DNA from 2 places in the Bacillus sp. 11B20 genome. Region 2 is predicted to be linked to the other one. Evidence: predicted binding sites of a transcription regulator. Region 2 holds the regulator's gene; the other holds the start of a gene.
What was found. The regulator NrdR, encoded in region 2, represses ribonucleotide reductase genes. The targets are predictions, from matches to a motif close to AACACNATATATNGTGTT.
Positions count from the first base shown of each region.

Region 1: nrdI (class Ib ribonucleoside-diphosphate reductase assembly flavoprotein NrdI) is a predicted target of NrdR. The motif match lies at 8,845-8,862, and genes of this name have one in related genera.

Region 1 is NZ_JBLZWZ010000007.1:804,514-820,547, forward strand. It holds gene ACN6NB_RS08290 (poly-gamma-glutamate hydrolase family protein) at 1-208, shown strand, start outside; gene ACN6NB_RS08295 (Rap family tetratricopeptide repeat protein) at 370-1,518, shown strand; gene ACN6NB_RS08300 (S8 family peptidase) at 1,609-2,934, opposite strand; gene ACN6NB_RS08305 (poly-gamma-glutamate hydrolase family protein) at 3,519-4,253, shown strand; gene ACN6NB_RS08310 (OsmC family protein) at 4,330-4,779, shown strand; gene erbB (SMR family multidrug efflux transporter EbrB) at 4,826-5,194, opposite strand; gene erbA (SMR family multidrug efflux transporter EbrA) at 5,210-5,527, opposite strand; gene ACN6NB_RS08325 (spore coat protein) at 5,837-6,088, opposite strand; gene ACN6NB_RS08330 (YmaF family protein) at 6,193-6,594, shown strand; gene miaA (tRNA (adenosine(37)-N6)-dimethylallyltransferase MiaA) at 6,665-7,621, shown strand; gene hfq (RNA chaperone Hfq) at 7,647-7,868, shown strand; gene ACN6NB_RS08345 (YmzC family protein) at 8,064-8,348, shown strand; gene ACN6NB_RS08350 (hypothetical protein) at 8,428-8,640, shown strand; gene nrdI (class Ib ribonucleoside-diphosphate reductase assembly flavoprotein NrdI) at 8,906-9,298, shown strand; gene nrdE (class 1b ribonucleoside-diphosphate reductase subunit alpha) at 9,258-11,360, shown strand; gene nrdF (class 1b ribonucleoside-diphosphate reductase subunit beta) at 11,378-12,358, shown strand; gene ACN6NB_RS08370 (hypothetical protein) at 12,443-13,060, shown strand; gene ACN6NB_RS08375 (N-acetylmuramoyl-L-alanine amidase) at 13,128-13,886, opposite strand; gene spoVK (stage V sporulation protein K) at 14,207-15,166, shown strand; gene hflX (GTPase HflX) at 15,288-16,034, shown strand, end outside.
Region 2 is NZ_JBLZWZ010000008.1:704,052-720,085, reverse strand. It holds gene ACN6NB_RS13085 (glyceraldehyde-3-phosphate dehydrogenase) at 1-928, shown strand, start outside; gene speD (adenosylmethionine decarboxylase) at 1,164-1,544, shown strand; gene ACN6NB_RS13075 (hypothetical protein) at 1,729-2,115, shown strand; gene nrdR (transcriptional regulator NrdR) at 2,120-2,578, shown strand; gene dnaB (replicative helicase loading/DNA remodeling protein DnaB) at 2,680-4,104, shown strand; gene dnaI (primosomal protein DnaI) at 4,121-5,050, shown strand; gene ACN6NB_RS13055 (TVP38/TMEM64 family protein) at 5,084-5,722, shown strand; gene ytxC (putative sporulation protein YtxC) at 5,783-6,652, shown strand; T-box leader at 6,696-6,942, shown strand; gene thrS (threonine--tRNA ligase) at 6,987-8,927, shown strand; gene ACN6NB_RS13040 (methyl-accepting chemotaxis protein) at 9,086-10,006, shown strand; gene ACN6NB_RS13035 (HAD family hydrolase) at 10,059-10,838, opposite strand; gene ACN6NB_RS13030 (sensor histidine kinase) at 11,015-12,772, shown strand; gene ACN6NB_RS13025 (LytR/AlgR family response regulator transcription factor) at 12,769-13,506, shown strand; gene lrgA (antiholin-like murein hydrolase modulator LrgA) at 13,644-14,087, shown strand; gene lrgB (antiholin-like protein LrgB) at 14,102-14,797, shown strand; ribosomal protein L20 leader region at 14,926-15,057, shown strand; gene infC (translation initiation factor IF-3) at 15,129-15,644, shown strand; gene rpmI (50S ribosomal protein L35) at 15,669-15,869, shown strand; gene rplT (50S ribosomal protein L20) at 15,901-16,034, shown strand, end outside.

The sequences.
Region 1 (16,034 bases), on a different contig from region 2:
ACAAAAAGGCGAACGGCTTTCTGGTACAGATCCTAAAAATATAAATAATCAAAATGCAAGTGGTGAAAGTGTTCAACTAGAAATTAGTACAGCGCAAAGAGAAGCTTTTTTTGACAATTTTGATACGAGAAAAGGAAAGAAAAAAGCATTCAGACGTTATATCAATGCGTTAAAAGAAGTATTAAGAGAATTCGACCCGTCTTCGTAAAAAAGTTTTGATGGCAAAAGTACTCTATTTAAACTTGGTAAAAAAGATAGGAATATGCGATTTGAGCATAAAATATGTAATAACTTACAATTTGCCTTAAAAACATAAATTATGTAAAATAATAGTTATCAGTTTGATATGATAGAATGGGGCTGAAGTGGATGGCACACAAAATACCATCTTCCGAAGTAGGTGTAAAGATCAATCAATGGTACACGCATATTTGCAAATTTGAAGTTGAACAGGCAAACGGCATGAAGCGCCTTGTTGAAGAAGAAATTCATGATATGGAAGAGGATCAAGATTTACTCCTATATTATTCCCTAATGGATTTTCGCCATCAAATGATGCTTCAGCACTTAGCGCCCGTCCATGCAGGGAGTGAAACGCTTCAAGCAGTGTCCTTTCCTAAAGAAATTGACGATGCAGAAGATGAGATGACAGGCTTACTAGGCTATTATTTTCATTTTTTTCATGGAATGTATGCGTTTATCCAGCGCCGGTATATCGAGGCCATTTCATATTACAAGCATGCGGAACATCAACTGATTTTAGTGACAGATGAGATCGAAAAAGCAGAATTCTACTATAAAATCGCAGAAGTATACTATCATATGAAACAAACTTATTTCTCCATGCACTATGCTAAAAAGGCGAGAGACATCTATAAGAAACATCAGCTTTATGGAAAAAGAAGCATTCAATGTGATTTTGTCATGGCAGGTAATTGGATTGATGTCAATCAGTATCAAAAAGCGCTTCCTTATTTAGAAAAAGCGTTAAAAGTCTGTGAAGCGATGGAACAAAAAGAATGTACATCTTACTTTAAAGCAATGGCTCTTAATAACTTAGGCACTTGTCATTATAGTATGGGAACGTACCATACAGCGACTGTCTTTTTTGAACAAGCCATTTCACTTTATCAGAAAGATCAAGCATCCACGATGATCAAATCGTTGTTTTCACTTGCCCTTACTTGTTTTAAACTCGGAGATATTCAGCGGGCGGGCGAGGCCATCTCTACAGGAATGAAAGAGGCTTGTGTATTGGAAGATGAAATTTATCAGTTGAAATTCCAATTTTTACAGGCGCTCTATATAGAGAAAGACGGCTGTGAGCAATTGAGGTCGGCCCTTTTTGGCCTGAGAAATAAAAAAATGTTTGCTGATTTAGAGGAATTAGCACTTGATGCGGCTAATTATTATAAGGAACGCGACATGTACAAGGAATCTTCCACTTTTTTTGAGATTGTGATCGAAGCGCGTACGCACATTCAAAAAGGAGATGAGATGTATGAGAACGAAGCATAACATGTCAGCTGCTCAAGTAGATGAAAGACTTCACACTTAAAAATGAGACAAACAACACCCTTTACGCATAAACGTAAAGGGCTTTTTTCTTTATTCTTTGATTGCTTTTTCTGCGTCAATTGCACCTGCTCCATAAATCATCGGATCATCCCCAGACCACTTGCTTGTATTTTCTTTTAACAGGGTTTTGACTTCATCTGGCGTTAAATCTGGTGAATGCTCTAATAGTAGAGCGCAAATACCAGCACAAATCGGTGTTGCCATCGATGTGCCAGATAACGTTGTATAATCATCGTCTACTCTGCTTGATTTGTCGAGTTTATCCAGAAAGGATCTTGGTGATCTGAGAGAAACGATGTTTACTCCTGGTGCGAGGATATCAGGCTTTGCTTCCCCGTAAACAGTAGGCCCTCTGCTTGAAAATGGTGCCACGATATCGTCACTTGATTCTGGTGTATTCCTGTCATCATAGGCTCCGACCGTAATGACTTTTTGACTGACAGCAGGGCTTGCAATCGTCTGGCTGTTAGGACCAGAGTTCCCGGCAGCGACGCATACAACAATCCCTTGATCCCAAGCCGCATTGACAGCACGCACCATTGGATCGTCCTGTTCGTCATCATAACGCTGCGCAGCTCCGCCTAGCGACATGCTAATAATATGAATCGGATCATCAGGGTGGTCTTCGTTGAACTGCATGCACCATTCAACACCTTCTATAATAGTAGAAAGTGATCCAGCCCCCTGTTTATTTAACACTTTCACACCAATCAGATTTGCTTTTGGGGCAGGTCCTTTGTATAGGCCGTCTGAAGCGGATCCATCTCCCGCGACATCTCCCGCGCAGTGTGTACCGTGGCCATTATCATCATAAGGCTTTGTTTTTTGTTTGACTAAATCCACAAAATCACGAATTCTTCCATCTAAATCTTCATGCGGATAAATTCCCGTGTCAATGACAGCGACCGTAATGCCTTCACCGGTTAAAGTTGTCCCGTTTCGGATGACTTCTTCAGCATGACTTGCTTGTGTGGCTACGTCCAGCAGCGCATGAACTTTCCGGTCTAAATAAATTTTACGAATATGCTCACCGTTTGCTAATAGCTCCTCTAAAGCAGCAGGCGTTAAATCAGCAGCGCAGCAGTCGATATGTGAAAAATGTCGTTTTATATTTGTTTTTCTGCTTTTTTTCATTAATTGTTTCGTGTTTTGAATTCCTGTCTCGGCTGCACCTTCCTTAAATTCAATGATCACACGAAGCTTCTTTTTCTTCTTCAGTCTGCCTTCGAAAAAACGATGAAGAAAGCATGGCGTCCATTTAAAAGGTTTATAAAGGTGAAGAACGGTTTCTCTTAAAGGCTGATCTAGTTTACTAGCATGTGTTCTGACCATTTGCACCATAGAAAATCCAAACATGTGATGTCCTCCATTCCAGCTATCCATTCTCGTACACTCTTACGTTATGTGATTGAGAACTGCTTGGTTCGGATTCTTGTCCCTTCTTTTCTTTATATTGGCGGCTTGCTTATGCCTTTCAAAAAAGAAAAGCGCTTACATTTTGTAAAATAATAGAAAAAGGTGGAAATCATGTAGAATCTGCCGATGATAGGTGGGAGAGTTCTTCTAAGAGAACCAGCGAATCAAAGGATTTTGCAGAAAAAGGAGTGGTGTAGACAGGGTCAATGCTCATATAAATGTGATGCGTGACAGATGGAAAAAATCAAATCCTTATCAAAAAAAGCCGAATTAAAGAAAACAGACTGGATAGGACTAGGTCATATTAAACATAACGTCATTTCTTTGTCATACTATTCTAACTCTGTTTTCAAAGAGGAGAGGCGTTTCTGTGTATATAAATGCAATTATCTTATTTTTGAGGAATCTCATGATCTAGAGTGTTATGATCAAACGTGAAGAGAAAATGTGGAAAAAATGATAAGAAATGATGATTCAATATAAATCATAGAAACGGCTTAGAAATCTGTTAAAGGAGAACGGGAATGAAGAAGTTTTTTGCTTTGCTTCTCCTGCTTGCGATCGGATGGGGCGTTTATTATACCATGCAAGCACAGGAACATGATGAGCCAGTGTCATCAGGTGGGGAAGACGAAAGCGGTTCAAATGATATTTATCGAAATTTTAAAGAACTGGAAGAAAACGAATCAACAAGCAGCTACAACATTACAGCCAACCCAGTGCCCGGCAGCCGCCTTCTTGTGATGTCACCTCATGGCGGGAGGATTGAAGGCGGCGTGAGCGAGATTGTCCATTTTTTTGACAACGATTTTTCGACGTATTTATTTGAAGGTCTAAGAGAGAATGCATCAGAACTTCATATTACAAGTACAAACTTTGATGAGCCAATCGGCGTCGCGCAGGCAAAAGCACATGATTACGTGTTAGCAGTGCATGGATACAAAGGCGAGGAAGGAATTGACCATACTCTCGTCGGCGGAACAGATTACGACCGTGCAGAGAAAATTGTGAGCTCATTAGAGCGGAACGGGTTTTCTGCTGAACTAGCTGTCGCACACGCAACCCTGAGCGGGACAAGCAATCATAATATTAATAATCTTACTAAAACAGGGCAAAGTGTGCAGCTTGAGATTAGCAGAAGTCAGCGTGAAGCTTTATTTGACAGTTTCGACTTTCGGAGGCGGTCTAGTACAAAAAACGAGACGTTCTATCGTTATGTCAGGGCAATTCGCACAGTGCTTGATGAAGAATATACATAAGGGCCGTGCACATGTTAAGACAAGCAGGGGAATTCTTGTTACACTATGAACAGTGATAACAAAAGGAGAGACGGATATGACGCGTCATCATTTTCATCTTCAGGCAAGCTGGCCTGGTCTGCGTAACGATGTGGGTACAATCGCATGTGAACAATTAAAAACAAAGATTTCGATTCCAAAGGAAATGGACGGTCCAGGTATTGGAACCAATCCAGATGAGATGCTCTTAGGTGCAGCGGCTACGTGTTATATCATTACACTTGCAGCCATGATGGAGCGGAGTCAATTAGAGAAAGAGGATCTATCGATGAGCTCTGAAGCTGTCGTAGATGTGACAAATGGTGTGTTTACTTATGAGGAAATCATTCATCGACCTGTCATCATCCTCAAAGAGACCGCTTCCGCACAAGATATTGAGCTGGCCCGAAAGCTTGCGCATAAAGCCGAAAGCTCATGTATGATCTCAAGAGCTGTTCAGGGTAATGTGAACATTTCCTTAGAAGAAACTATTCAAGCCGGTCGTTAAAACAAAAAAGTCATTTTCTCTTGAAATATGGAGAAAATGACTTTTTTTATGACGTCCATTCGGTTTGATCGAGTTGTGCTTCGGTTTCGTTCTTTTGCTTCTTGGACTGATTTAAGACAATCACGCCGCAGATAACAAGTGCAAGGCCAATGAAGCCTTTCGTGCTGATTGTTTCGTTAAACAGGACAAGTCCTACAAGAGCAGTGAGAGCTGTTCCAACACCAGACCATGTTGCATAGGCAGATGAGAGCTCAATGGTTTTAAGTGCTAAACTGAGGAAAGTAAAGGCGCATCCAAATCCGATCAGTACCCCGATACTCGGCAGCAGCTGCGAAAAGCCTTGAGAAAGCTTCAGCATTGTACTGCCAAAAACCTCCGTTAAAATGGCTCCTGTTAAGTAGAGCATTCCTTTCATGCTCTCTCACATCCTTTATGACATATTTAATAGTACGACCCCTGAGACAAGCATCGCCATCCCAATGACTGCTTTTTGGTTCAAGGTTTCTTTGAAAAAGAGCACGCCAAAAATAGCCGTGAGGACCGTACCAACCCCAGACCATGTTGCATAAGACATGCTAAGCGGAATAATGTTCAGTGTCAATGACAGCATATAAAAAGCAAGTGAATAGCCAGCCACAACGACAGCGCTTGGCTTCCAGCGTGTAAAACCATTAGATAATTTTAACATCGCGGCGCCAATGGCTTCAGAAAAAATGGCCACTGCCAAAAAAAGATATCCGAGGATCATCATCATCCCTCCTCTAATAGGTGTAAAATCCGATGAAGTAAAAGGGTTTTTATCCTCTCTTTTCAGCGGTTCAAGCTGAAATATTTCTGAAAACCAGCATGCTCTGCCATCTGATGAAGGGTGAGCTAGCTTAACCCTTCTTTTAAAATCGTGCTGGCAGCTGCATCAAAAATTTGCTCTTTTTTGGTTTTAGACATAAAAAAAACACCTACTTTACTGAACAGTCGGTAAAGTAAATGTTAACCCATGAAAAAAGAATGTGTCAATCGATTCATTTTATGAACGGATGTTTTCACTTAAACGTCATATTTAATACCAAGGGTATGGTCCGTACGGCGGGTAAGGAGGCGGGTAAGGGTATCCATAACCATATCCTGGCGCAAGCAGAGATCCAGCAAGCAAGCCTCCAGCAAAACCACCTAAAAATGGAGGTCCAAAGAATCCAGGTCTCCCAAATCCAAATCCGGGTCTCCCAAACCCAAAACCAGGACGTCCAAATCCGAAACCAAAAGGTCTTCTCATGTCTTCTTGAATAAACGGAGGTACGTCAAAATAATTCATAATAAAAGGCTCCTTTCTCATAAAATCACTGTAACTGACATCAGTGTATTCCAGTTGCCTACATATGTTTGGGTGAACGCCTAATATAAGGAGGAATGTTAGAAATGGGCCTGTATCCATCTGATTGGGCAAAGTGTCCGCCGCATGCTCATGCGTATAAAGCACGTACGGATGTAACAGAGGGGCATTATCATTTAATAGAAGGTATTTCTCAGCCTGTGAATGGAAGCAGTACCGACCGGCATACTCATTTTTATCGCGGGATCACCTCCTTTGAAAGAGGGCATTTCCACAGGTATTACGGTATCACAGGTCCTGCAATTCCTAGAGTGGATGGAACACATTATCACGAGATTGAGGAAGTCACCTATCCTGCCTACCTCGATTCTGTTCCCATCCCATATGGAGGTGTCGTCTATAGTCCAGATGAGAATCAGCCAACACATAAGCATCGTTTAAAAGGAAAAACATATGAAGTGGTCGGAAATGAACCGCTTGGCTGGTGATGGCCAGGATATAGGAGAGTAAGAAAAGTTATGCTATACTGTAGGCAGTTTTGTAAAAGAGAGTGATGTTATGAATAAAGCGAAGCAGCCAGTAATCGTATTAGTAGGGCCGACGGCTGTCGGCAAAACCAAATTGAGCATTGATATAGCCAAAGCATTTAATGGAGAGATTATCAGCGGGGATTCTATGCAGATTTATAAAGGGATGGATATCGGAACAGCTAAAATCACTCCCGAAGAAATGAATGGCATCCCGCACCATTTAATTGATATTAAACAGCCGGACGAATCTTTTTCGACAGCTGAATTTCAGCAGCTGGTTCGTTCGAAAATCAAAGAGATTGCCGCTAGAGGGAAAACGCCAATGATTGTCGGCGGAACAGGCCTCTATATCCAATCTGTTTTATATGATTACACATTTACGGATGAGAAAAGTGATCCTGTTTTTAGAGAAGAAATGGCGCTGTTTGAACAGCAGCACGGCGCGATTTTGCTGCACGAAAAGCTAAAGGCAGTAGATCCTGATGCGGCAAATGCTATTCATCCGAATAACGTCCGCCGCGTGATTCGGGCGCTGGAAGTGATCCATACAACAGGTCAGAAAATGTCGGAAATGCAAAACGGGCATCAAGAAGTTCCTCTTTATGATACAGCCTTCATTGGGCTGAAAATGGATCGAGAGCTTTTGTACGAGCGCATTCATCAAAGAATTGATATGATGATAGATGAGGGCTTAATTGAAGAAGTGAGAGCACTTTATCAATCAGGCTTGAAGGATTGTCAGTCTGTTCAAGCCATTGGTTATAAAGAGCTGTATACCTATTTTCAAGGTGACTGCTCACTTGATGAAGCCATCCAGCAATTAAAGCAAAATTCCCGTAGATATGCGAAGCGTCAGTTCACGTGGTTCCGTAATAAAATGGCGGTCACTTGGTTTGATATGACACCACCTTGCCACTTTTCAGACAAAAAAGAGGAAATTTTCGCATATATAGCAGGAAAGCTTGGACTTAAAGCGAAACTGTAGTTATCAGAATCAAGGAGGACGAAACATGAAACCGATTAATATTCAGGAGCAGTTTTTGAATCAGATCCGCAAAGACAATACATTTGTCACAGTATTCTTACTGAATGGCTTTCAGCTTCGCGGTCAAGTGAAGGGATTTGACAATTTCACGGTGCTGCTTGAAACAGAAGGAAAGCAGCAGCTTATTTATAAACACGCCATTTCTACATTTGCACCTCAAAAGAATGTAAATCTGGAATTAGAATAGGATAGGTTGTATTGAATAGCCCCATGCCTCTGCGAATAAACCGGCCGAACCCGCTACGTTTTTTGTCAGTGCAGAGGGGCTATTTTGTATGCAATGAAACTTTTCTGCCAATTTTCCGTATAATTCCTTATTGGATATTAGAAGGGTGAGGGGATTCATATGGAAAATGCAGAGCTTGAATTAAGAAGGATTTGAGTGATCCTCCTTTTGATTGGAATTGTAGTCTTGTTTGGATCGTGTGCTATCTCAAACATTGAAACGAGACAAGAAAGTTGGAATAACCATTCTCATGAAAATGCAGATGGAGTTTTACCATCATCTGCTGCACTAAAAAATAATCACTTTGCTGTTGTGAAAGATGATCAAGTACATGTGTACCGATTTGATGAAAAAGAGGGAAAACTGACTCTCGTTACAACGAAATACATAGATGAATGGGATGAAGAAGAATATGATGATGGTCTTGATGATGAAGAGTAAGCACGTAAATTTACAAATGAATGTGAAGCCGCTACACTATAATCATGCATCAGACATCTAGACAGAAAAGGATGAGTTCATGACACATAAAATTAAAATTAATCATTGGGAACAAACTTGTGAAGACGATTCCTGTTTCGAATATGGAACAAGTGTTTCTGTAAATGGGAAAGAATTAGTGAGAGAAGCTTCAATCGTCTCTGCGCTTGAAGCGGTGCTAAAAGAATTAGGTGTTGAAGTGGAAATTACAGAAGTGTCAGAAGATTTACAGTGCGATGCCTACAAAAAATAAAACAAAAAGTCTAGTCTACTAAGCGATTTTTTTTCGTGTTATGATAGATTGCGGTTTCAGTTGAATAGGGAGTAGAGCAGTCTATTTTTAGATCCTGTTCTGCTCTATTTATTTGAACGTACGAGTTCGGCTATGAAGGTTCGGCCGGGTTGGTTGATTTTTTTCGTTTCGAACATCTATATGTTGTGTTTTGAAAAAACATAGTATACTATATATAGTGAATAGCGAAATGATCAACAATACTAAAAACTAGGTCGTGATGGAATTGATTCAAATCGTATTTGATTCAAAAACAGGAAATGTTCAACGCTTTTTGGACAAGACCCCTTTTACAGACAAACGAAAATTGACTGGAGAAGAGTTTTTGGATACGCCGTTTATTCTCGTCACCTTTACGACAGGATTTGGACAAGTCCCTAGTACCACTCAGTCCTTTTTAGAAAAAAATGCTCACCTTTTACTAGGTGTTGCGGTGAGTGGCAACAAAGTGTGGGGAGATAATTTTGCAAAAAGCGCCGATACGATTTCTAAACAATATCAAGTTCCTATTTTGCACACCTTTGAACTAAGCGGAACAAAAAGGGATGTTGAATTGTTTACACAGGAGGTAGAAAGAATTGTCACAAAATCAGGTTCCAAAGTGGATACAATTAAATAACGAAATTATGATTCAAAAAGAAGGAAAGTTTCAGTTCGATAAGGACAAAGAAGCTGTACATAGTTATTTCGTAGATTACATTAATCAAAACACGGTCTTTTTTCACAATCTAGAAGAGAAGATTGATTACTTAATAGAAAACGACTACTATGAGGAAGAATTTTTAAGACAATACAGCATGGCAGATATTAAAGAAGTCTTTGAAGCTGCATATGCCAAAAAATTTAGATTCCCATCATTTATGAGTGCATTTAAGTTTTACAATGACTATGCACTGAAAACAAATGATAAAAAGAAAATCCTTGAACGCTATGAAGACCGCATTTCAGTTGTAGCACTTTTCTTTGCGGGTGGGGATAAAGAAAAAGCACTTGAGTTTGTAGAACTGATGATCAATCAAGAGTACCAGCCAAGTACACCAACCTTCTTGAACGCTGGACGTAAAAGACGCGGTGAGCTTGTGAGCTGCTTCTTGCTTGAAGTGAATGACTCACTAAACGATATTTCAAGAGCGATTGATATTTCAATGCAGCTGTCAAAACTAGGCGGCGGCGTCAGTTTGAACCTGTCAAAACTTCGTGCAAAAGGCGAAGCAATCAAAGATGTAGAAAACGCGACAAAAGGTGTCGTCGGCGTGATGAAGCTTCTTGATAATGCATTCAGATATGCAGATCAAATGGGGCAAAGACAAGGATCAGGCAGTGCCTACCTGAATATTTTCCACAGAGATATCAATGATTTCTTAGATACGAAAAAAATCTCTGCAGATGAAGATGTTCGCGTGAAGACTCTGTCCATTGGAGTCGTCATCCCGGATAAATTTATCGAGCTTGCTAGAGAAGATAAAACAGCTTACACTTTCTATCCGCACACAGTCTATAAAGAATATGGACAGCATCTTGATGAGATGGACATGGAAGAAATGTATGACGAGCTTGTAGAAAACCCGAAAGTTAAAAAAGAAAAAGTCAATCCGAGAAAGCTTCTTGAAAAATTGGCTGTTCTACGCTCAGAATCAGGCTATCCATATATCATGTTCCAAGATAATGTAAACAGAGAGCATGCTTTGAACCATATTTCACGAGTGAAATTCTCAAACCTTTGCTCAGAAGTGCTTCAGGCTTCAGAGGTTTCTTCTTACACGGACTATGATCAAGAAGATGAAATCGGTCTTGATATTTCTTGCAACCTTGGTTCATTAAATATCATGAATGTCATGAAAAACAAATCGATCGAAAAAACGGTTAAGCTTGCAACAGACTCACTAACGCTTGTGTCTGAAACAACAGACATTCGCAATGCACCGGCTGTTCGAAAAGCGAACAAAGCGATGAAGTCAATCGGACTTGGTGCGATGAACCTTCATGGGTATTTAGCTCAAAACCAAATTGCCTATGAAAGTGAAGAAGCAAGAGATTTCGCAAATACGTTCTTTATGATGGTGAACTATTATTCAATTAAACGCTCAAGTGAGCTTGCGAAAGAAAAAGGAGAAACATTCCATCGTTATGAAGGCTCTGGCTATGCAACTGGTGAGTACTTCAATAAATACGTGGAAAATGATTTCACACCAAAAACAGAAAAAGCATCAGCACTATTTGAAGGCATGCACATTCCAACAAAAGAAGACTGGGCAGCACTCAAAGAATTTGTAGCGGAAAATGGCATGTATCACAGCTATCGTTTATGTATTGCACCAACAGGTTCCATTTCTTATGTTCAATCGGCAACAGCCTCTGTGATGCCAATTATGGAACGTATCGAAGAAAGAACATACGGCAACAGCAAAACCTATTACCCAATGCCAGGTCTATCAGCGCAAAACTGGTTCTTCTATAAAGAAGCGTACGATATGGACATGTTTAAAGTGGTCGATATGATCGCAACAATTCAGCAGCACGTCGATCAAGGAATCAGCTTTACACTATTCCTGAAAGATACGATGACAACGCGTGATTTAAACCGCATCGATCTTTATGCACACCATAAAGGCATTAAGACACTTTATTATGCAAGAACGAAGGATACAGGGCAGGAAGGCTGTCTTTCTTGTGTTGTTTGATTAAAGGAGAGTTTAACGTGACAAAAATTTATGATGCAGCCAACTGGTCAAAACACGAAGACGATTTTACACAAATGTTTTACAACCAAAATGTGAAGCAGTTCTGGCTTCCAGAAGAGATTTCCTTAAACGGAGATCTCTTAACATGGAAATATTTAGGTGAAAAAGAGCGAGATACGTACATGAAGGTACTTGCTGGATTGACTTTACTTGATACAGAACAAGGAAATACAGGGATGCCGATTGTGGCTGAACATGTGGACGGCCATCAGCGTAAAGCTGTACTCAACTTTATGGCAATGATGGAAAATGCGGTACATGCGAAATCATACTCCAATATCTTCATGACACTCGCACCAACTGAAACGATCAGTGAAGTGTTTGAATGGGTCAAAAAGAATAAATTCTTGCAAAAGAAAGCAGATATGATTGTCAGTTTATACCGTTCGATTCAAAAGGACGATCCTATTTCTCTCTTTAAAGCAATGGTGGCTTCTGTTTATTTAGAAAGCTTCCTGTTTTATAGTGGTTTTTACTACCCGCTATATTTCTATGGGCAAGGAAAGCTCATGCAAAGCGGTGAAATCATCAACTTAATTTTGCGTGATGAAGCGATTCATGGTGTGTACGTTGGATTATTAGCACAAGAAATTTACAACAAACAAACACCTGATGTGCAAAAAGAGCTGTATGATTTCTCAATTGACCTCTTGAACGAGCTTTATGAAAATGAACTTCATTACACTGAAGATATTTATGACCAAGTCAATTTATCGCATGATGTGAAAAAGTTCATTCGTTACAATGCCAATAAAGCGTTAATGAACCTTGGATTTGCCCCTTATTTTGAAGAAGAAGAGATTAACCCTATTGTATTGAACGGACTCAATACAAAAACAAAGTCGCATGACTTCTTCTCAATGAAAGGGAACGGCTACAAAAAAGCAACAGTTGAGCCGTTAAAAGATGACGACTTCTTCTTTGGAGATGAATCATAAGGAAAGCGTAAAAGTCAAAACGCATCACTCGTTTTGGCTTTTTGCCATTTCTAACAATGTGTTACATACTGGAGGTTACCGAACATGGGAAAAATGGACGAAATCATTTTAGTTGCACCGCGTACGCGCGTGTTCCAAAATGAAACACTTGCGTTTAATGGTGTGAACAGTGAAGAGAAAACAATCAGCACCATTATGAAAGAAATCGAAGAGCACTTCGAGCAGATGCGAAGAGGCGATGCAGAAGAAAATCCTGACTTCAAGCAGCCGATTCCTTATGTTGTGATTAAGCGTGAGGACGAAGTATATGTATACGAAAGACTTCAAGGCGGAGGAGAGACTCGCTTACATCATAAGTTATCTCTTGGCTTTGGGGGGCATATGAATTTCGTTGAAGGGAAAAACTTTGCTGAGATTCTAAAAGAAAATACGGATCGTGAGCTGGACGAAGAACTTTCAATTCAAGAAGAAGACAAACTTGAAATGAAAACCCTTGGATTAATCAATGACGATGACAACAGTGTCGGCCGTGTGCACATTGGACTGTTATCAGCGCTTGAACTATCTCCAGGTGCTCATGTAGAAGTAAAAGAAACAGATCAAATCTCAGGAAAATGGATGAAAACAGCCGATTTGAAAAAGCCTGAATACTTCGATCGTCTTGAAACATGGTCTCAATTTGTCGTCAACATCTTAGCGTAAATAAATACACAACAAACCGGCTCAGCAGAAGACTTGAGCCGGTTTGTTTCGTTACAACAGCTTCGGATTATTGGAAAACGAATGCGTCATGACCGGCCTGCTTCAATCTTGCGACGAGGTCATCTGCATTTTGCTTTGTACGGAAAGCCCCGGCCTGTACTCGGAACATACCTCCGTCTAATACAACAAATGCGTCAAAGCCTTTGGATTTAAGTGTGGCTGCTAATTCATCTGCATTGGCTTTCACTTTGAAAGCTCCTGCCTGCACTTTATAAAGATTACTTGCTTTTTTTTTCAATTGAAAGGCTTCTTCTAGACCAGTCGCATGAGCGCGAGCGATGCCTTGAAGGAAGGTTGCGTTGCGGAGCTTATTAGCATCGGCTGTCGTATCAATAAAACCATTCTCTGTTAAAATAGCGGGCATAGAAGTTTCTCGAAGAACGTGGAAGTTCGCAGTTTTCTTGCCGCGGTTAGCAAAATCAACTGAGCGGACAATTTCATCATGAAGGGCGTTGCGATACGTGGTGGTCGGTGCTGAAACGCCAGGATACACATAGCTTTCAAACCCTGTGCCCCCGCCAGCATTAATATGAATAGATACGAAATAGTTAGCTCCCCAGCTGTTTGCTGCATTCGTACGCTGGGACAAAGTGACGGATTGGTCAGTTGAACGACTTAAGCGGACAGAAACCCCATCATATTCACTAATCAAAATGTCTCTCAGTAAAAGCGCGATTTGAAGTGTTATATTTTTCTCCAAAAGTCCATTAGCACTAGCTCCAGAATCTGTTCCTCCGTGGCCAGGATCAATAAAAATTTTCACCATCTATTCATCACCTCGTCTTTATTTTATGAGAAAATAGAAGAATTGCCTGTACAAAATGCGGAAATCATTGAGACTCTTTTCTGCATCATTTGTGATCAAAAAGCTACATTTTTCTAAGAAAAAACAAATTGTTGGTTTGTCCGCCCAAACGGGATGAATACAATGGAAATAGCACATCATTTCCTGGGAAACCGCACAAATCCCTACAATATTCGGTATCTCGGGTCATTTTGACAGCAAACTTGGGCTTAAGCGGGCGATTGTCACGATTACAGCTCCACCCGAATAGAATAAAGAGAGAAGAGCGAGAGGTGAATACGTTGGAGCGAGCTGTCACATATAAAAACAACGGCCAAATCAATATTATACTTAACGGACAAAAGCAAGTATTGGTTGATGCAGACTCAGAGGCAGAATACCTAGAAGCCTTGCAGAAAAATGAGGCAAAACACAGCATCTTACGGGAAATAGAGCGTGAAATGAACAGCCTTGTCGGTATGGATGAAATGAAACGAAACATAAAAGAGATTTATGCTTGGATTTTTGTTAATCAAAAACGGCAGGAACAAGGGTTGAAGGTAGGGAAACAAGCGCTTCATATGATGTTCAAAGGAAATCCTGGCACAGGGAAAACCACAGTTGCAAGACTTGTCGGGAAGCTTTTCTTTGAAATGAATGTGCTCTCAAAGGGTCACTTAATCGAAGCGGAACGCGGTGATCTTGTTGGAGAGTACATTGGTCATACAGCGCAAAAAACAAGGGATTTAATTAAAAAATCACTAGGCGGTATTTTGTTCATTGACGAAGCCTATTCTCTTGCACGCGGAGGAGAAAAGGATTTTGGAAAAGAGGCGATTGATACCCTTGTAAAACATATGGAGGACAAACAGCACGAATTCATTCTAATTTTAGCTGGCTACTCCAAGGAAATGGATCATTTTCTTTCTTTAAACCCCGGTCTGCAATCAAGATTTCCAATCAACATCAGCTTTCCTGATTATACAGTCGATCAACTCATGGATATTGCTAAACGAATGATGGCAGACAGAGAATATGTATTTACACAAGAAGCCGAATGGAAGCTGCGGGATTATTTAATGCACATTAAAAGTACCACGAGCCCGGCAAAGTTCAGCAATGGCCGGTTTGTACGAAACACCATTGAAAAGGCCATACGAACCCAGGCGATGAGACTGCTTCTTGTGGATCATTATGATAAAAAAGATTTGCTGACCATTAAAAGTCACGATCTTCAAATGAAAGAGGATACGCCTTCTTGAAATGGCGTATCCTTTTTATAAAGAGTCACTAAAATAAACCATCCGAATAGTGGTATACGTGTGATCTGTTTGGTATGATGGTACTACTGAAAACTTAAGTACAGAAAGGAAACAACTGACGTTGAATGAACATGAAATGACAGAAAAAGCGATCCTTGTCGGCTGTCAATTGCCGCATGTAACGGATGAACGCTTTCAATACTCAATGGAAGAATTAGCTTCCTTAACCAAAACGGCTGGCGGTGAAGCTGTCAGCGTGATGACGCAGAAGAGAAATAGACAAGACAGCGCAACATATATCGGTAAAGGGAAAGTAGAAGAACTTGAGGTGCTTTGCGAGGAACTCGAATGTGATGTCATTATTTTTAACGACGAGCTTTCTCCAAGCCAGCTAAAAGCTTTGGCGACTGCTTTAGATGTAAAAATTATTGATCGTACGCAATTGATTTTAGATATCTTTGCAAAAAGAGCCCGTACAAGAGAGGGGAAACTGCAAATAGAGCTTGCCCAGCTTCAGTATGCCCTGCCGAGACTAAGTGGACAAGGGATCAGCCTCTCAAGACAGGGAGGCGGAATTGGCGCAAGAGGTCCAGGTGAAACAAAACTTGAAACAGACAGACGCCATATTCGAAACCGCATTCACGAAATTAACGGGCAGTTATCTGCAGTCAAAGAACATCGAACAAGATACCGGGAACGCCGAAAGAAAAATGGTGTGTTCCAAATTGCCATTGTCGGGTATACGAATGCCGGAAAATCAACTTTGTTTAATCAATTAACAGAAGCAGATAGTCATGAAGAGGATCTGCTGTTTGCGACACTTGACCCAATGACACGTAAGATGACATTAGAATCTGGCTACAGTGTG
Region 2 (16,034 bases):
GAACGCAAGCTATCCTGCCGAAACGCTAGCACATTTAATTAAATATGACACAAATCATGGACGTTACGAATGTGATGTGACTGCAGAAGATGACGCCTTGATTGTAAATGGCAAAAGAGTGCTTTTGCTTAATAGTAGAGATCCAAAGCAGCTTCCATGGGGAGAGCTTGGGATTGATATCGTCATTGAAGCAACAGGTAAATTTAATTCAAAAGATCAAGCGATGGGCCATATAGATGCTGGAGCGAAAAAAGTCGTTCTAACAGCTCCAGGTAAAAATGAAGACATTACGATTGTGATGGGTGTCAATGAGGATGATCTTGATCCTGAAAAGCACGTCATTATTTCAAACGCATCTTGTACAACAAACTGTTTAGCACCAGTTGTGAAACTGTTAGATGATGAATTTGGCATCGACAACGGGTTAATGACAACGGTTCATGCTTATACAAATGATCAAAAAAATATCGATAACCCGCATAAGGATCTGCGCCGCGCAAGAGCATGTGCTCAGTCCATTATTCCAACTACGACGGGTGCCGCTAAAGCGCTTTCTTTAGTGCTTCCGCACATGAAAGGGAAATTGCATGGGCTTGCACTCCGCGTGCCAGTTTCCAATGTGTCGATGGTTGACCTTGTTGTAGACTTAAAAAAAGATGTCACAGCAGAAGAAGTCAATGCAGCCTTCTCAAATGCATCTAAAACATCTCTTGCTGGTATTTTAGATTACACAGATGAGCCGCTTGTCTCTACGGACTTTAACACGAACCCTTACTCAGCAGTCGTTGATGGATTGACAACGATGGTAATGGAAGGGAGAAAAGTAAAAGTTCTTGCATGGTATGACAATGAATGGGGTTATTCATGCCGAGTGGTTGACCTTGTGAAATTTGTCGGCGCACAGATGAAAGAGCTTTCTGCTGTTTGAAATGAAGAAGACGATCGTCCCTTTTCAAGAAATGAGAGAAAATCCCACTAAAAACACAGCTTGCAAAATGGGTCTAAACAAAGTATACTATTTTTCGTGAACTTCTTGTTCGCAGACTCATTCGGGTATACTTAAAGGGTTAGGACCTCTTAGGACTAACTTTCCCCCGTGGTATATGTCCGGTCCGGCTGCTTAGAACTTCACTCTTTCATTCTTGTTTAAAGGGGGGTCCATGATGGAAACAATCGGACGTCACGTTATCTCCGAGCTATGGGGATGCGACTGTGATAAACTGAACGACATGGATTTTATTGAAAAAACGTTTGTAAATGCAGCTTTGAAATCAGGAGCTGAGGTAAGAGAGGTTGCTTTTCACAAATTTGCACCTCAAGGAGTAAGTGGAGTTGTCATTATTTCTGAATCTCATCTGACAATTCACAGCTTTCCTGAACATGGTTATGCGAGCATAGATGTTTATACTTGCGGCGACCTAGATCCGAATATTGCAGCAGATCATATCGGAGATGAATTAGGTGCTGAAACAAGAGAAAACATCGAAATTCCTCGAGGCATGGGACCTGTACAAGTAAAACAGGCACAAGCCAAAGCACTGTAAACATAAAAAAGATTGCAATGGGAGCTGGCCAAAAGCATTAAATGCCTTTGTGTTATGCTCCTTTTTATATTTTATTTGAGAAAAAATCCAACATTCCCCAGCTTGTCTATACTTTTGTTCTAGGAAAACAAAGGTTTTTTTTATAAAATAAAGAAAGAGGCATTATGGCAAAGGGGATACGTGTATGATTTTAAGACAAAATTTTAAACGGTTCATGTCAAACCATACAGAAACATCTGACGAGCATCCAGTGTCAGAACTGAAAAGCCATTACTACAAATCGACGAATGCACAAGTTTTTCAAGCGGTGGAAGCCATTCTTTCCCGAAACGATTCCTATCAAGTGACATCTGTTTCAGCAGAACGAGGTGAAATCAGCGCAAACATACGATTGCCGAAAAAAGCCTTTCTCGTAGCGACTGTCATTTCAATTCGTCCTTTTGAAACAGCTGTCGATTTTAATGTAACAACAGAAACGGCCCTGCCAACAGATTTCGGCTATAGTCAGAAGACCGTTCTGTCCCTTTATGATGAACTAGACAAACAACTTCCAAGAATAGATCGGAGCTGATGATATGAAATGTCCCACATGTCAGCACCTTGGCACAAGGGTGCTTGATTCAAGACCAGTAGATGAAGGGAAATCCATCCGTCGTAGAAGAGAGTGCGAAAGCTGCCAATATCGCTTTACGACGTTTGAAAAATTAGAAGAATTACCGCTGATTGTGGTGAAAAAAGAAGGAATTCGAGAAGAATTCAGCCGCGAAAAAATGCTGAGAGGACTTATCAAAGCGTGTGAAAAGCGTCCTGTCGCTTTAAAGCAGCTGGAGGATGTCTGCTTTAATATCGAAAAAGAACTGCGCAATCAAGGCATGTCAGAAGTGAAAAGCGAGCTTGTAGGTGAAATGGTGATGGACGAGCTGGCGAAAATTGATGAAGTGTCTTACGTTAGGTTTGCCTCGGTTTACCGGCAGTTTAAAGACATCAATGTCTTTATTGATGAATTAAAAGATCTATTAAAGAAAGAACGCTAAAAAGAGCTGGAGATTCTTCATGCTCTTTTTCCTGCGTAAAGCGTAAAACGCAAAAAGAGTGTACAATGGAAACAATCGCAATTCATGGGGAGGATCAGCATATGACAGAGCATTGGAAGGAAGTGCTAGCCGTCGATCCGTATGTCGTCAAAAGCGCTTCATTGCTCGGTGACATCGATAGACAGCTCATCACTCTTTTATATCAGCCGCTTATTGGCATGTCCGCTTTTAGCTTATACATGACGCTGTGGGGAGAGCTGGAACAAAATCGTATGTGGGGAAAACCTGCACCTCATCGGCAGCTCATGGTCATGCTGCAGACGAATTTAAATGATATTTTTGAGGAACGTTTAAAGCTTGAAGCAATCGGCTTACTCCGCACATATGAACAGGAAACGGAAGAAGGCAGACTGTTTACATATGAGCTTGTACCGCCGCTAAGACCGGATGAATTTTTCCAAGATGGTATGCTGAATGTCCTGCTGTACCATCGTGTAGAGAAAGCAAAATATATGCAGCTTCGTGATTATTTCTCTTACCCAGGTGTTCCTGCAGAAGCAAAGAACATTTCACGGTCGTTTGAAGAAGTCTTTCACGTATTGCAGCCAGGCGAACGCAAGATGACAGAAGAGATTCATCAGGCGACATCGCTTGATCAAGGCTATGAATATGTGACTGTTGGATCGAGTCAGCCGGCACCGCTCTCAGACGAATCCTTCGATTTCGATCTATTGTTAGCGGGTATGTCTGACATGATGATTCCAAGAAAGGCTTTGACAAAGCAGGTAAAAGAAACAATTAAGAAGTTAGCTGTTGTATACGGCATCACCCCGCTTCAAATGCAAAATATTGTAGCAGGTGCATGCGGTTCGGATCAAATGATCTCAACAGAAGAGCTGAGAAAAGCAGCAAGAGACTGGTACCAAATTGAATACAGAGGCGAACAGCCAAAGCTGATTGATCAAAAACAGCCAAGACACTTGCGGCAAGATGCTTCAAAGACGCCGGCAGCGGATACTCCAGATGCAAAATTGATTGAAAAGCTGGATCATATTTCGCCTAGAGAGCTGCTAAAAGACATGGCAGATGGCATTGAGCCAACATATGCCGACTTAAGAATTGTCGAAGATATCATGCTCGAGCAGCAGCTAGAGCCAGGTGTCATGAATGTTCTCATCTACTATACCTTACTCAAAACAGATATGAAGCTGTCGAAAACATACATGCAAAAAATCGCCGCTCATTGGGTAAGAAAGAAAATCAAAACCGTTGCCGCGGCGATGAAAATTGCCAAAGAAGAGAACAGACAAATGACGGAGTGGGCGCAGCAGAAAAAGCAGCGCAGCACATATGGTTCAGGAAAAGTCGTCAGGGAAGAGAAACTGCCTGACTGGATGAAAGAAACCGAAACGAAAGAACAGCCGGCAAAAGAGCAAACGGACAATCTGTCTACAGAAGACCTCGAACGAGAAAAAGAAAAACTGTTAGATCAGTTTAAAAATATGAAAAAGTACAATGCACATTAAGGTGAGGTGAGATGGGATGAAACCGATCGGTCGTTCATTTGAACAGCTAAAAGGACGAGTAGATTTTCGCGTGAGATACAATCAGATTAAAGAAAGTGTGTTATCTGATGAAGATGTGAAGGCCTTTTTACAGAAGCATCAAGAAGAAATACATGAAGACATGATCAATCGCAGCTTGAACCGGCTCTTTGAATATGTGCAGCAGTCGAAGGGCTGCTCTTACTGCTTAGATGACGAAAACGTCAATGCCATTTTAGATGGGTATCACCCGAAGCTTGTAATCAAAGGTCAGAGTATTGATATTGAATATTCCCCTTGTCCAGTCAAGCTGCGGCTCGATAGACAGAAAAAACAGCAAGAGCTGATGAAAAGCATGTATATTCCGCAAAATGTCCTTCAAGCGACGTTCGCTGATCTGAACGTTGTGGGAAGACAAGAGGTCATCCAAAAAGTAGGTCAATTCCTCCAAAGCTATGATGAGACTGGAAAAGGAAAAGGCTTGTATTTACACGGAAAATTTGGAGTAGGAAAAACGTATATTCTGGCAGCCATTGCGCAGCAGCTAGCGGAGAAAGAATACCCATCTCTCCTTGTTTACGTGCCTGAATTTGTGAGAGAGTTAAAAAATTCGTTAGCTGATCATACGCTAGAAGAAAAGCTGAATATGGTTAAATCCACCCCGATTTTAATGCTTGATGATATTGGAGCAGAATCGATGACAAGCTGGGTGCGGGATGAGCTGCTCGGTACGATCTTACAATACCGTATGGCAGAGCAGCTGCCGACGTTTTTCTCTTCTAATTTCTCACCAAATGAGCTGAAGCATCACTTTACGTACTCACAGCGCGGGGAAAAAGAAGAGGTCAAAGCCGCTCGTTTAATGGAACGGATTCTCTATTTAGCAGAGCCGGTCTTGCTCGAAGGAGAAAATCGCCGTCATTTATAAAAACGTATGTCACCTGAAGGAGGAGCAAATGAAATGAACAAAAGAAAATGGCTGCTTTTTCTTGTGATTGGCATTCTTGCTGCTGCGTTGTGGTGGCTGAATAAACAGCATCTTCAGCTCGCGCCGAAAGATGTGAAGAATTGGGTGCTTCAATTTGGGATACTGGCTCCCTTTGTTTTTCTTTTCTTATCTCTTTTCCGCCCGTTTGTTCTCGTCCCGATTACAGTCTTTTCTTTGGCGGCAGGTTTGGCATTCGGCAGTGTCCTTGGGACGATTTATGCCCTCATTGGGGCTACAGCCGGGGCAACAGGCTCCTTCATGATTGCTTCAACCTTTCGTGCAAAAAAGAAGGAAACGGAATCAAACAGCCGAAAGCTGAAAGCGGTGACGTCCCGCATTCAGGAGCATGGATTTCTTTATATTTTGTTATTGCGTATTGCACCGATTCATTTTGATTTCGTCAGCTATGCGGCAGCTGCTTCACGTGCAAATTATCGTGCATTTGTGGCAGCCACCTTTTTAGGCTTAATACCGGGTACAATTGCGTTAAATGTTCTCGGCTCAAGCTTTGTCAGCGGCAATTATGCCGCCTTAGTGGTTGTTTGTTTGATTTATTTGATCTTTATCTCCGTTCCACTCATTTTAAAAAGAAAGATGCCTGATTTATTTTAGGCGTCTATTTTTTATGTTTCCCCCATATATATGTAACAGATGTCGTTAGGGGGGACAAACATGCTTGAAATAATCTTTGAAGATGAATATGATACCGCCGCTTTTTTACATCTTGCTGAACACTTGGACAGTCGGCATCACATGTCAATTCAACAAGGGAAAGACCGGCTTCTCATAGAGGCGAAGGAATCAGAAGAAGCACTTGAGCACATTGTGCGGCCATTATTGGTTCACTTTTTTTTGGAATGCAAAGAAAATGAGCGCATGCGCAGCATCCTTGAAAACACCTATTTATTTAAAGATCCCGAAGAGCAGCACCAAATTCTTTCCATCGCTCACAGTATCATGAACGGGGACTTAGATGATATTCCCGGCATTCAGCAAGAGCCGTCAAGAGAAGCCCTTTTAAAAAAGGAGCTTGAGGCAATTTCTTTACAGCAAGGTGTTTTTTCAATTGGTTCATTTATGACATTTAGGCTGTCAGAGTATGATCGAAGGCTGAAGAACTATGTTGAAGTGTCCATTGAAGAATACAAAATGGAGCAAGAGTATCAAAACTTCATTCAATCGCTTCGAGACTATGTGATGGCAAGAGAGCCTAGGCTCGAAAAAGTACATGTTGTGCATCAGGACCGCCTGGTGATTTGGGAATTTCGCTACGCTTCTGAGCGTGATCAAAAACAATACATAGACAGACAGTTTGTAAGAGAGCATCCAATGTATATTGATTCGCAGCTGATTGCACCGCTTGTCTCCATTGCACCGCAAAAAATTGACCTATTTACAAATGATACAGGTCACTCGATGGTGCAAACGATTCAAAATATTTTTCAAGAAAGGGTCGAGGTGTTCCCATCTCATTCATTCCAAGAGCACAATGTTCAATTTGTACATGACCATTTCGACAAGAAAAGTGAAAAGCTTTCTTGATTTTCACGAAAAAACGTTTTATAATACGGTGTAACTTCATACAGAGACCGTATTGATAAGGACATGAACAAATGAACACCCGCTTAAAGAGAGGGAAGCCGCGGCTGAAAGCTTCCTAGCAGAGGACCATTTGCTTTACCACCTTTGAACATCAGCTGTGAACTTTTTAGTAATGGCTGACGGGAATTCCCGTTATCGAACCGCAAGCCGTATTTGCTTATGAAAAGCAAGCTGCAAGTACGGGAAAAAGGGTGGAACCACGATTCCGTTTATTCAACCTCGTCCCTTTCCAGGGGGCGGGGTTTTTATATTGCCAAAAAAGGAGTGACCAGAGATGTCAGAACAAATTCAACTTACATTTCCAGATGGAGCAGTCAAGGAGTTTGACAAAACAGCGACAACAGAAGACATCGCGGCATCAATTAGCCCGGGCCTAAAGAAAAAAGCACTTGCCGGTAAATTGAACGGTAAAGAAATAGATCTGCGTACGCCGCTATTAGAAAGTGGAACAATCGAGATCATCACAGACAAAAGTGAAGAAGCACTCGACATTATGCGCCACAGCACAGCCCATTTGCTAGCGCAGGCGATCAAACGCCTGTATGGAAAAGAACATCACGTTCAGTTTGGCGTAGGTCCTGTCATCGAAAATGGCTTCTACTATGATGTGGACATCGATGTAGCCATCACACCTGAAGACTTGCCAAAGATTGAAAAAGAAATGAAGAAAATCATTAACAGCAATCTGCCAATTGAGCGAATTGAAGTATCAAGAGAAGAAGCGAAAAAGCGCTTTGAAGCGATTGGTGATGAGTTGAAGCTTGAGCTGTTAGAGGCGATTCCAGAAGGTGAAGCTGTGACGATTTATGAGCAGGGTGAATTCTTTGACCTCTGCCGCGGGATTCACTTGCCGTCTACAGGGAAAATTAAAGAGTTTAAACTGTTAAGCCTTGCAGGTGCATACTGGAGAGGTGACAGTAACAACCAAATGCTTCAGCGTATTTACGGAACAGCTTTCTTCAGCAAAGAAGATTTAAATGAGCATTTACGTCTGCTTGAAGAAGCGAAAGAACGCGATCACCGTAAGCTTGGAAAAGAGCTGAAGCTGTTTGCGAATTCTCAAAAGGTTGGTCAAGGACTTCCGCTTTGGCTGCCAAAAGGCGCAACGATCCGCCGCGTCATTGAGCGTTACATTGTCGATAAAGAAGTGCGTCTTGGCTATGAGCATGTGTACACACCTGTTCTTGCGAATGTTGAATTGTATAAAACATCAGGACACTGGGCGCATTATCAAGAAGACATGTTCCCAGTGATGGAAATGGACAACGAAGATCTTGTTCTTCGTCCGATGAACTGTCCGCACCATATGATGATTTACAAAAACGAGCCGCACAGCTATCGCGAATTGCCAATTCGTATTGCAGAGCTTGGTACAATGCACCGCTATGAAATGTCAGGTGCTTTATCCGGCCTTCAGCGTGTCCGCGGTATGACATTAAACGATGCACACATCTTTGTTCGTCCAGATCAAATCAAAGACGAGTTCATCCGTACAGTTCGCTTAATTGAAGAAGTGTATCAAGACTTTGGCTTGAATGACTACACATTCCGCTTATCTTACCGTGATCCAGAAGATACTGAGAAGTATTTCGATGACGATGCGATGTGGAATAAAGCACAATCGATGCTGAAGGATGCAATGGACGAGCTTGGCCACGATTATTATGAAGCAGAAGGCGAAGCAGCATTTTATGGTCCGAAGCTTGATGTACAAGTGAAGACAGCTCTTGGAAAAGAAGAAACATTATCCACTGTACAGCTTGATTTCTTACTTCCAGAACGCTTCGATCTCACATATATCGGAGAAGATGGAAAGCACCATCGTCCAGTCGTCATTCATAGAGGCGTTGTTTCTACAATGGAACGCTTCGTTGCCTTCTTAATTGAAGAATACAAAGGAGCTCTGCCAACATGGCTGGCACCTGTACAATTCCAAGTCATTCCAGTTTCACCGTCTGTTCATTTAGACTATGCGAAAAAAGTGCAGGAACGTTTGCAGCTTGAAGGTCTTCGTGTAGAACTTGACAGCCGCGATGAAAAAATTGGGTACAAAATTAGAGAAGCGCAAATGCAAAAGATTCCGTACATGCTTGTTGTCGGAGATCAAGAAGCAGAAAATGGCGCTGTCAATGTTAGAAAATATGGGGAACAAGATTCAGAAACAATGGATCTTGAAGCCTTTGTGAAACATGCAGTAGCAGAAGCGAAAAAATAATGAAGCAGCCAGTGATTCTTTTTTAGATCACTGGCTTTTTTCTTTTTGGAAAACATCCTCCACTAGTGATCCAATTCCTAAAAAGAGACGTTTAGATAGTACAAAAGTAAGGGTAAGTATGTACTATTGGTTTGAGACAAATTGGGGGAATGAAATCGATGAAGCAAACAACAAACACTTTATCGTCACAAGTATTGGAGCAATCAGCTGTTCTTCGTGCATTAGAGCACTCGCTGGCAATGATTGAATTTAATGTGACAGGTGAAGTTCTATGGGTGAACGATATTTTTGCAAAAGCCATGGGATATTCTAAAGAAGAGATGATCGGTCTTAAACATAGACAGTTTTGTCCTCCACATATTACAGAACACACAAGCTATCATATGTTTTGGAAGAGTTTGAGAGAAGGTCAAGTCTTTCAGGAAAAAGTACAGCGGTTCACAAAAAACGGCAGCAGCTTATGGCTTGAAGCGACATATTCACCTGTTCGAGATGAAGAAGGAACTGTAGTGGGTGTTGTGAAAGTGGCGACAGATATTACGGAGAGAGAACTATCGATGAAACAGGTTGTAGAAGACTTAAAGGAGATGTCTGCGAAATTAATGGAACGAGCAGAAGTTGGCATACAGCATAGTCAAAGTGTCAATACATCCTTTAATCATATAGCAAACGAAACCGATCAAAATATGAGCTTGCTAAAAGGATTAACGGAGCAGGTAGAGTCCATCAGCTCTATTGCGGCAACCATTAATAGTATTTCTTCGCAAACCCAGCTGCTCGCCTTAAATGCGGCAATAGAAGCGGCACATGCGGGTTCCTATGGAAATGGCTTTAGTGTAGTGGCAGCAGAAATTCGAAAGCTTGCGACAAATTCAAAAGAAGCGATCGTCAAGGTAGATCAATATGTGAAGGCGATCCATGCAGAAGTAGAGAAGGTCAGCAGCGGAACAAGCAGGGCAAAGACAACCGTGTTTACAAACCGGGATCTTGTAAAGCTGGCAAGCGAAGAATTCATCATTGTAGGAGAAGCAGCACGCGGCTTAGACCGGCAAGCGCAAAGTCTAGCATCAATCATTTAGCTCTGTGAATAAAAAACACCCAATCTCGTCAGGAGAAGGGTGTTTTTTTGTTTTATTTTAATATATCAAACAATTCATGTAAGTCTTTGATTTCATAATCAGGCGTCACATCTGTTTCATTTTTCTTGTCATGGCGATTGATCCAAACGGTTTGGATACCAACGCGAGATGCGCCGAGAATATCTGTTTTTGGATTATCCCCAACCATGATCACTTCGTCTTTTGTTAAGTTTAACAGCTGAAGGCAGTGCTCAAAGATACCTGGATCAGGCTTGCCTTTCCCATAATCCCCTGAAATCACAATCTCGTTAAAATAAGGAGCAAGCTCAGGAACACCCGCAAGTTTTTCCTTTTGAAGGCTAGGATCTCCGTTTGTTAAAAGGAGCAATTCGTAGCTGCCTTTCAGGCGGTTTAAAACAGGGTATGTTTCTTCATAGACATATGGGCGTTTCCTACGCTCTGCTGCAAAGAAATCAGCCAAATATTGTCCAAATGCCTCATCGTCAATTCCCGCTGCCCTTAAGCCATTGGTCCAAGCGTTTTTGCGATATTCTGGTGCAATGGCGTTCAGCTTTTGAAAGCCTTCGCTAATCGGTTCACTAAAATTGGACCACAGTCCTTCGAAAGGATTAATGCCGATCATGACAGTATAATCATATGTTTCATAGGAAGAGTACAGCTTTCTTGCTTCTTCACGTACAATCTGTTCAAATGATTCTGGATCGAGTCCATATTTCTTTTCCGCTTCCCGGCAAGTTTCCTGAAAAGTTGTGTGAATGCTTTTTTCGTCCCAAAGTAAAGTATCATCTAAATCGAAAAATACGGCTTTCATGATCTTCTCCCTTGTTATGTATGTGTTACCTTCAATTGCAAGTGACAGGCTCATGTTCATTTTACAATAGAAGAAGAGGCCAATAAAGAAAAGATTTGAGAGATCTTTGATCATTGACCGCACATGATAGAATAGAAAGACAGTAGAGAAGACATACATCAATTGAGGTGGCCGGTTTGCTTCATTTAATTATCATGATGATCGAGCGTGTAGGGATCATCGTTATTCTAGGATTTGTGCTTGCTCATGTGAAGGGCTTTCGCAATCTATTGCTACATAATCAAGGATTTCGGAAAAAGGCAATCCTTGTCTTCATTTTTGCTTCTTTTAGCATTATCAGCAATTACACAGGAATTGAAATCCAGCAGCAAATTGTCATGAATCATGAGTTTTCTTATCATCTCGGCTCGTCAAGCTCTATCGCCAATACGAGAATTATGGGGATCGAAATGGGCGGTTTGATCGGGGGGCCGTTTGTAGGGATTGGTGCAGGGCTTTTAGCTGGAATTCATCGCTATTCCCTTGGAGGAAGCACCGCGCTCAGCTGTGCGATTTCTTCCATTTTAGCCGGTGTCATTGCAGGTTATGTCGGCAGCAGGTTTAAGCGGAGGAATCGAATGGTGACACCTCGCCAAGCAGCTTTTTTTGGGGTGGCGATGGAATCATTACAGATGATCATTATCCTTCTGTTTGCAAGGCCATTCGCCGATGCATGGGGGCTAGTCAGTATCATTGCCCTGCCGATGATTTTTGTGAATGGAATCGGTAGCTTTATCTTTTTATCTATTTTACAGTCAGTCATTCGGCAAGAAGAGCAGGCAAAGGCGATGCAGACGCATCGTGTATTTTTGATCGCCGATCAAACACTGCCTTTTTTCCGCCAAGGGTTAAATGAACAGTCTTGTAAAAGTGTGGCGGAGATCATTCATCGGTTGACTGAAACAGATGCGGTCTCTTTAACAGATACAGAAAAGATTTTAGCGCATGTCGGAGATGGAACAGATCATCATATTCCATCTAAAAGCCTGATTACGGGGCTGTCGAAACAAGTCTTGATGAGCGGCAAGATTATGAAGGCACATTCGAAGGGCGAAATCAATTGTTCCGTCGCTCATTGCCCTCTTGAAGCCGCAATCGTGCTGCCGCTCACTTCTAACGGTCAAACGATCGGGACGTTAAAAATGTATTTCAATTCTCCGGTCGGATTAAGCAGGGTGGAAGAGGAGCTTGCAGAAGGTTTGGCGATGCTGTTTTCCACACAGCTTGAGCTTGGAGAGGCGGAAACTCAAAGCCGCCTGCTAAAAGATGCAGAGATCAAAGCCCTTCAAGCACAAGTGAACCCGCACTTTTTATTTAACGCCATTAATACCATCTCTGTTTTGTGCAGAACCAATGTGGAGATGGCAAGGAAGCTGCTGTTGCAGCTAAGTATTTATTTTCGCTCAAATATGCAAGGTGCCCGCCAGCTGCTGATTCCGATGCATAAAGAGATTCAGCATGTGGAGGCATATTTGTCACTTGAACAAGCAAGATTTCCAAATAAGTACCATGTGACCTTTCAAATTGAAAAGGAGCTGGAGCAGGTGATGATTCCGCCCTTTGTGATTCAGGTGCTTGTTGAAAACGCTGTGAGACATGCTTTTCCTAAACATCAAACAAATTGTGAAGTCATCGTATCCGCTTTGATGAAAGATGGGCATGTTTATATGAAAGTAACAGATAATGGGCAGGGAATTGAAGATGATAAGATGGCTCAACTATTAAAAGCGCCTGTCGAATCACTAGAAGGAACAGGGACAGCCCTTTTTAATTTAGATCAGCGGTTAAGAGGGATTTTTGGCAGACAAGCTGCTTTATCGATTCATAGTGACCAAGGCACTGACATCTCATTTCGCATTCCAATGGATTATGTAAAAAAGGATGATTCTCATTGATGAAGGTATTAATTGTAGATGATGAAGTATTAGCAAGAGATGAATTAAAATACTTATTACGAAGAACGAAAGAGGAAGTTCAAATAGAGGAAGCAGAAAATATAGAATCTGCTTTTGATCGGATGGTTGATCAGAAGCCGGATCTGCTCTTTTTAGACATTGATTTATCTGGTGAGAATGGATTTGATATTGCCAAAAGGCTCAACCGGATGTCTGATCCGCCAGCGGTTGTATTTGCGACAGCCTTTGATCAATATGCGCTGAAGGCGTTTGAGGTAAGTGCGCTTGATTACTTAACAAAACCATTCGATGAAGAGCGTTTGCTCCAGACCATTCAAAAGTTTAAAAAATGGAAATCTGTTGAAACGCAAGAGCACCAGCTGTTAGATGAGAAAATACCCCATCAGCAAAAATTAGCGATCTCAGTTGATGACTCTATTGTGATCCTGCAAGTTGAAGAGATCATGTATGTAGGACTAAGCGAGGGGAAAAAGGTTGTGAAAACAAAGGATCACATGTATGAGGTCACAGAACCGCTGGTGGTCATTGAAAAGAAACTCCCTGAGGCTTATTTTATGAGGGTCCATCGCAGCTATATCGTGAATACCTCTCATATGAAAGAAGTACAGCCGTGGTTTAATTCGACGTACAATCTGCATATGACAGACGGGTCCATCATTCCTGTCAGCCGCACATATGCCAAAGAATTAAAGAAGTCACTCCTGCTAGAGTAGGAGGGCTTTTTTTGTTTGTATTTCAATACTCGTTTTTTGCATTTCAGTCATTGAATCTGGTGAGTTTTATTGTAAACGCTTTATTCATTTATTTCATGCCGTATACTGAGGGCAGTCGAAGAAAGAGGTGAAGGGGCATGAGTGCCACTAAAGTATATGGATTTTTATCTCAAGCATTTATTTTTGCAACCGTAATGTTCGTTTCTAATCTCATTTCAATGTATTTACCGATTCCGATGCCCGCATCCGTGATTGGTTTGGTTCTATTATTTGTTTTGTTAACAACGAAAATTGTCAAACTGGAGCAGGTGGAGCAATTAGGTACATCATTGACAGGACTCATTAGCTTTCTATTTGTTCCCTCTGGGATCTCAGTTATTCAATCACTAGGTGTCATGCAAGAAGTAGGTGTGCAAGTAGTCGGTGTCATTATCATTGCAACCATTATGTTACTTGCAGCGACAGGGCTGTTTTCACAGCTTCTCATGCAATTATCAGAAAGACCGCAGAAACGTAAAGAGACAAAGGAGAGTAAATCTGCTCCTTCTCATTCAAATAAACCAGCTTCAAGTACGCATTAAAGGAGAGATGCAAAATGGGTACAAGTACAATGAGTCCTTATTTTGGCATTGTCGTCTCATTAGTCGCTTTTGGAATAGGGACATTTTTATTTAAAAAATCAAAAGGTTTCTTCTTGTTCACCCCGCTGTTTGTGGCGATGGTACTGGGCATTTTATTTTTGAAAGTTGGCGGTTTTTCCTACGCAGATTATAATGAGGGCGGCAAGATTATCAAATTTTTCTTAGAGCCTGCCACGATTGCTTTCGCTATCCCGCTTTATAAGCAGAGAGCCTTGCTTAAAAAATATTGGTGGCAAATTTTATCCGCTATTTTTGTAGGTTCACTTTGTTCCATTACGATCGTATATCTCGTCGCAAAAGGAATTCATTTAGATGCGGCTGTGATGAAAAGCATGCTTCCACAAGCAGCGACAACAGCGATTGCTCTCCCGATTGCAAAAGATATTGGCGGAATTGCAGATATCACAGCCTTTGCGGTCATATTTAATGCCGTCATTGTCTATGCACTAGGTGCCTTCTTCTTAAAATTGTTCCGCATTAAAAACCCAGTGGCAAAAGGTCTTGCACTTGGTACATCAGGACATGCGCTTGGGGTTTCTGTTGGAATTGAGATGGGAGAAGTAGAAGCAGCTATGGCAAGTATCGCCGTTGTGGTCGTAGGAGTTGTGACCGTTATCGTCATCCCAATCTTTATGCAATTGATTCTTTGATGGCGTCATTGTGTGAAAAAGTCTTGCCCAATTCGTCTCATCATGTTACACTGAAAAAGTTGTTTCAAGAGTTCGGTTACTTGACGGACAAATGAAAATTGTGTAGAATAGTTAACGAATTGAATAGATATCACAAGCAGAAGCACCCGCTTCTCACCTGATTGACACATGTTTGTAGTTGACAGGTTGACCGTACATTTATTTTTTCATGCAAATGTTCGCAGTGTGGGTGTTTTATATGCCCACACTTTTTGTTTGCCTGTAAAACATACAACGAAATGGTCAAAATGAATTGTGAACTCAATTCAAAATCTCATGGAGGTGGCTCACTATTAGCAAAGATCAATTAGTTAATGAAGGTATTCGTGCGCGTGAAGTTCGTTTGATCGGACAAAATGGCGATCAGCTTGGGATTAAAACCCGCCAGGAAGCTCTGGAAATTGCTGCTAAAGCTAATCTTGACCTTGTGTTAGTTGCTGCAAATGCAAAACCACCTGTTTGCCGAATCATGGACTATGGTAAGTTCCGATTCGAACAGCAGAAGAAGGAAAAAGAGGCACGTAAGAATCAAAAAATCATTAGCTTAAAAGAAGTTCGGTTGAGCCCGACAATCGATGAACATGATTTTAACACGAAGCTCCGTAATGCAATCAAATTCCTTGAAAAGGGAGATAAAGTGAAAGCTTCTATCCGCTTTAAAGGCCGTGCGATTACGCATAAAGAAATCGGACAGCGCGTGTTAGACCGTTTCTCTGAAGCTTGCGCTGAAGTAGCAACAGTAGAAACAAAACCTAAGATGGACGGACGCAGCATGTTCCTCATGCTTGCACCAAAAGTCGAAAAGTAAAGTAACAGAGGGAGGAAACATCCAATGCCAAAAATGAAAACTCACCGCGGATCTGCTAAACGTTTCAAAAAAACAGGTTCTGGTAAACTTAAACGTTCTCATGCGTACACAAGTCACTTGTTCGCTAACAAATCTACAAAGCAAAAACGTAAATTGCGTAAGAGCGCAATCGTAAGTGCTGGAGATTTCAAACGTATCAAACAACAACTTGCAAACATCAAGTAATTTGGAATAGGAATCATAGGAGGGAATTACAATGCCAAGAGTAAAAGGCGGAACTGTGTCGCGTCAGCGTCGTAAAAAGGTTCTTAAATTAGCAAAAGGTTATTTCGGTTCAAAACATAGATTATACAAAGTAGCAAACCAACAGGTGATGAAATCTGGAAACTA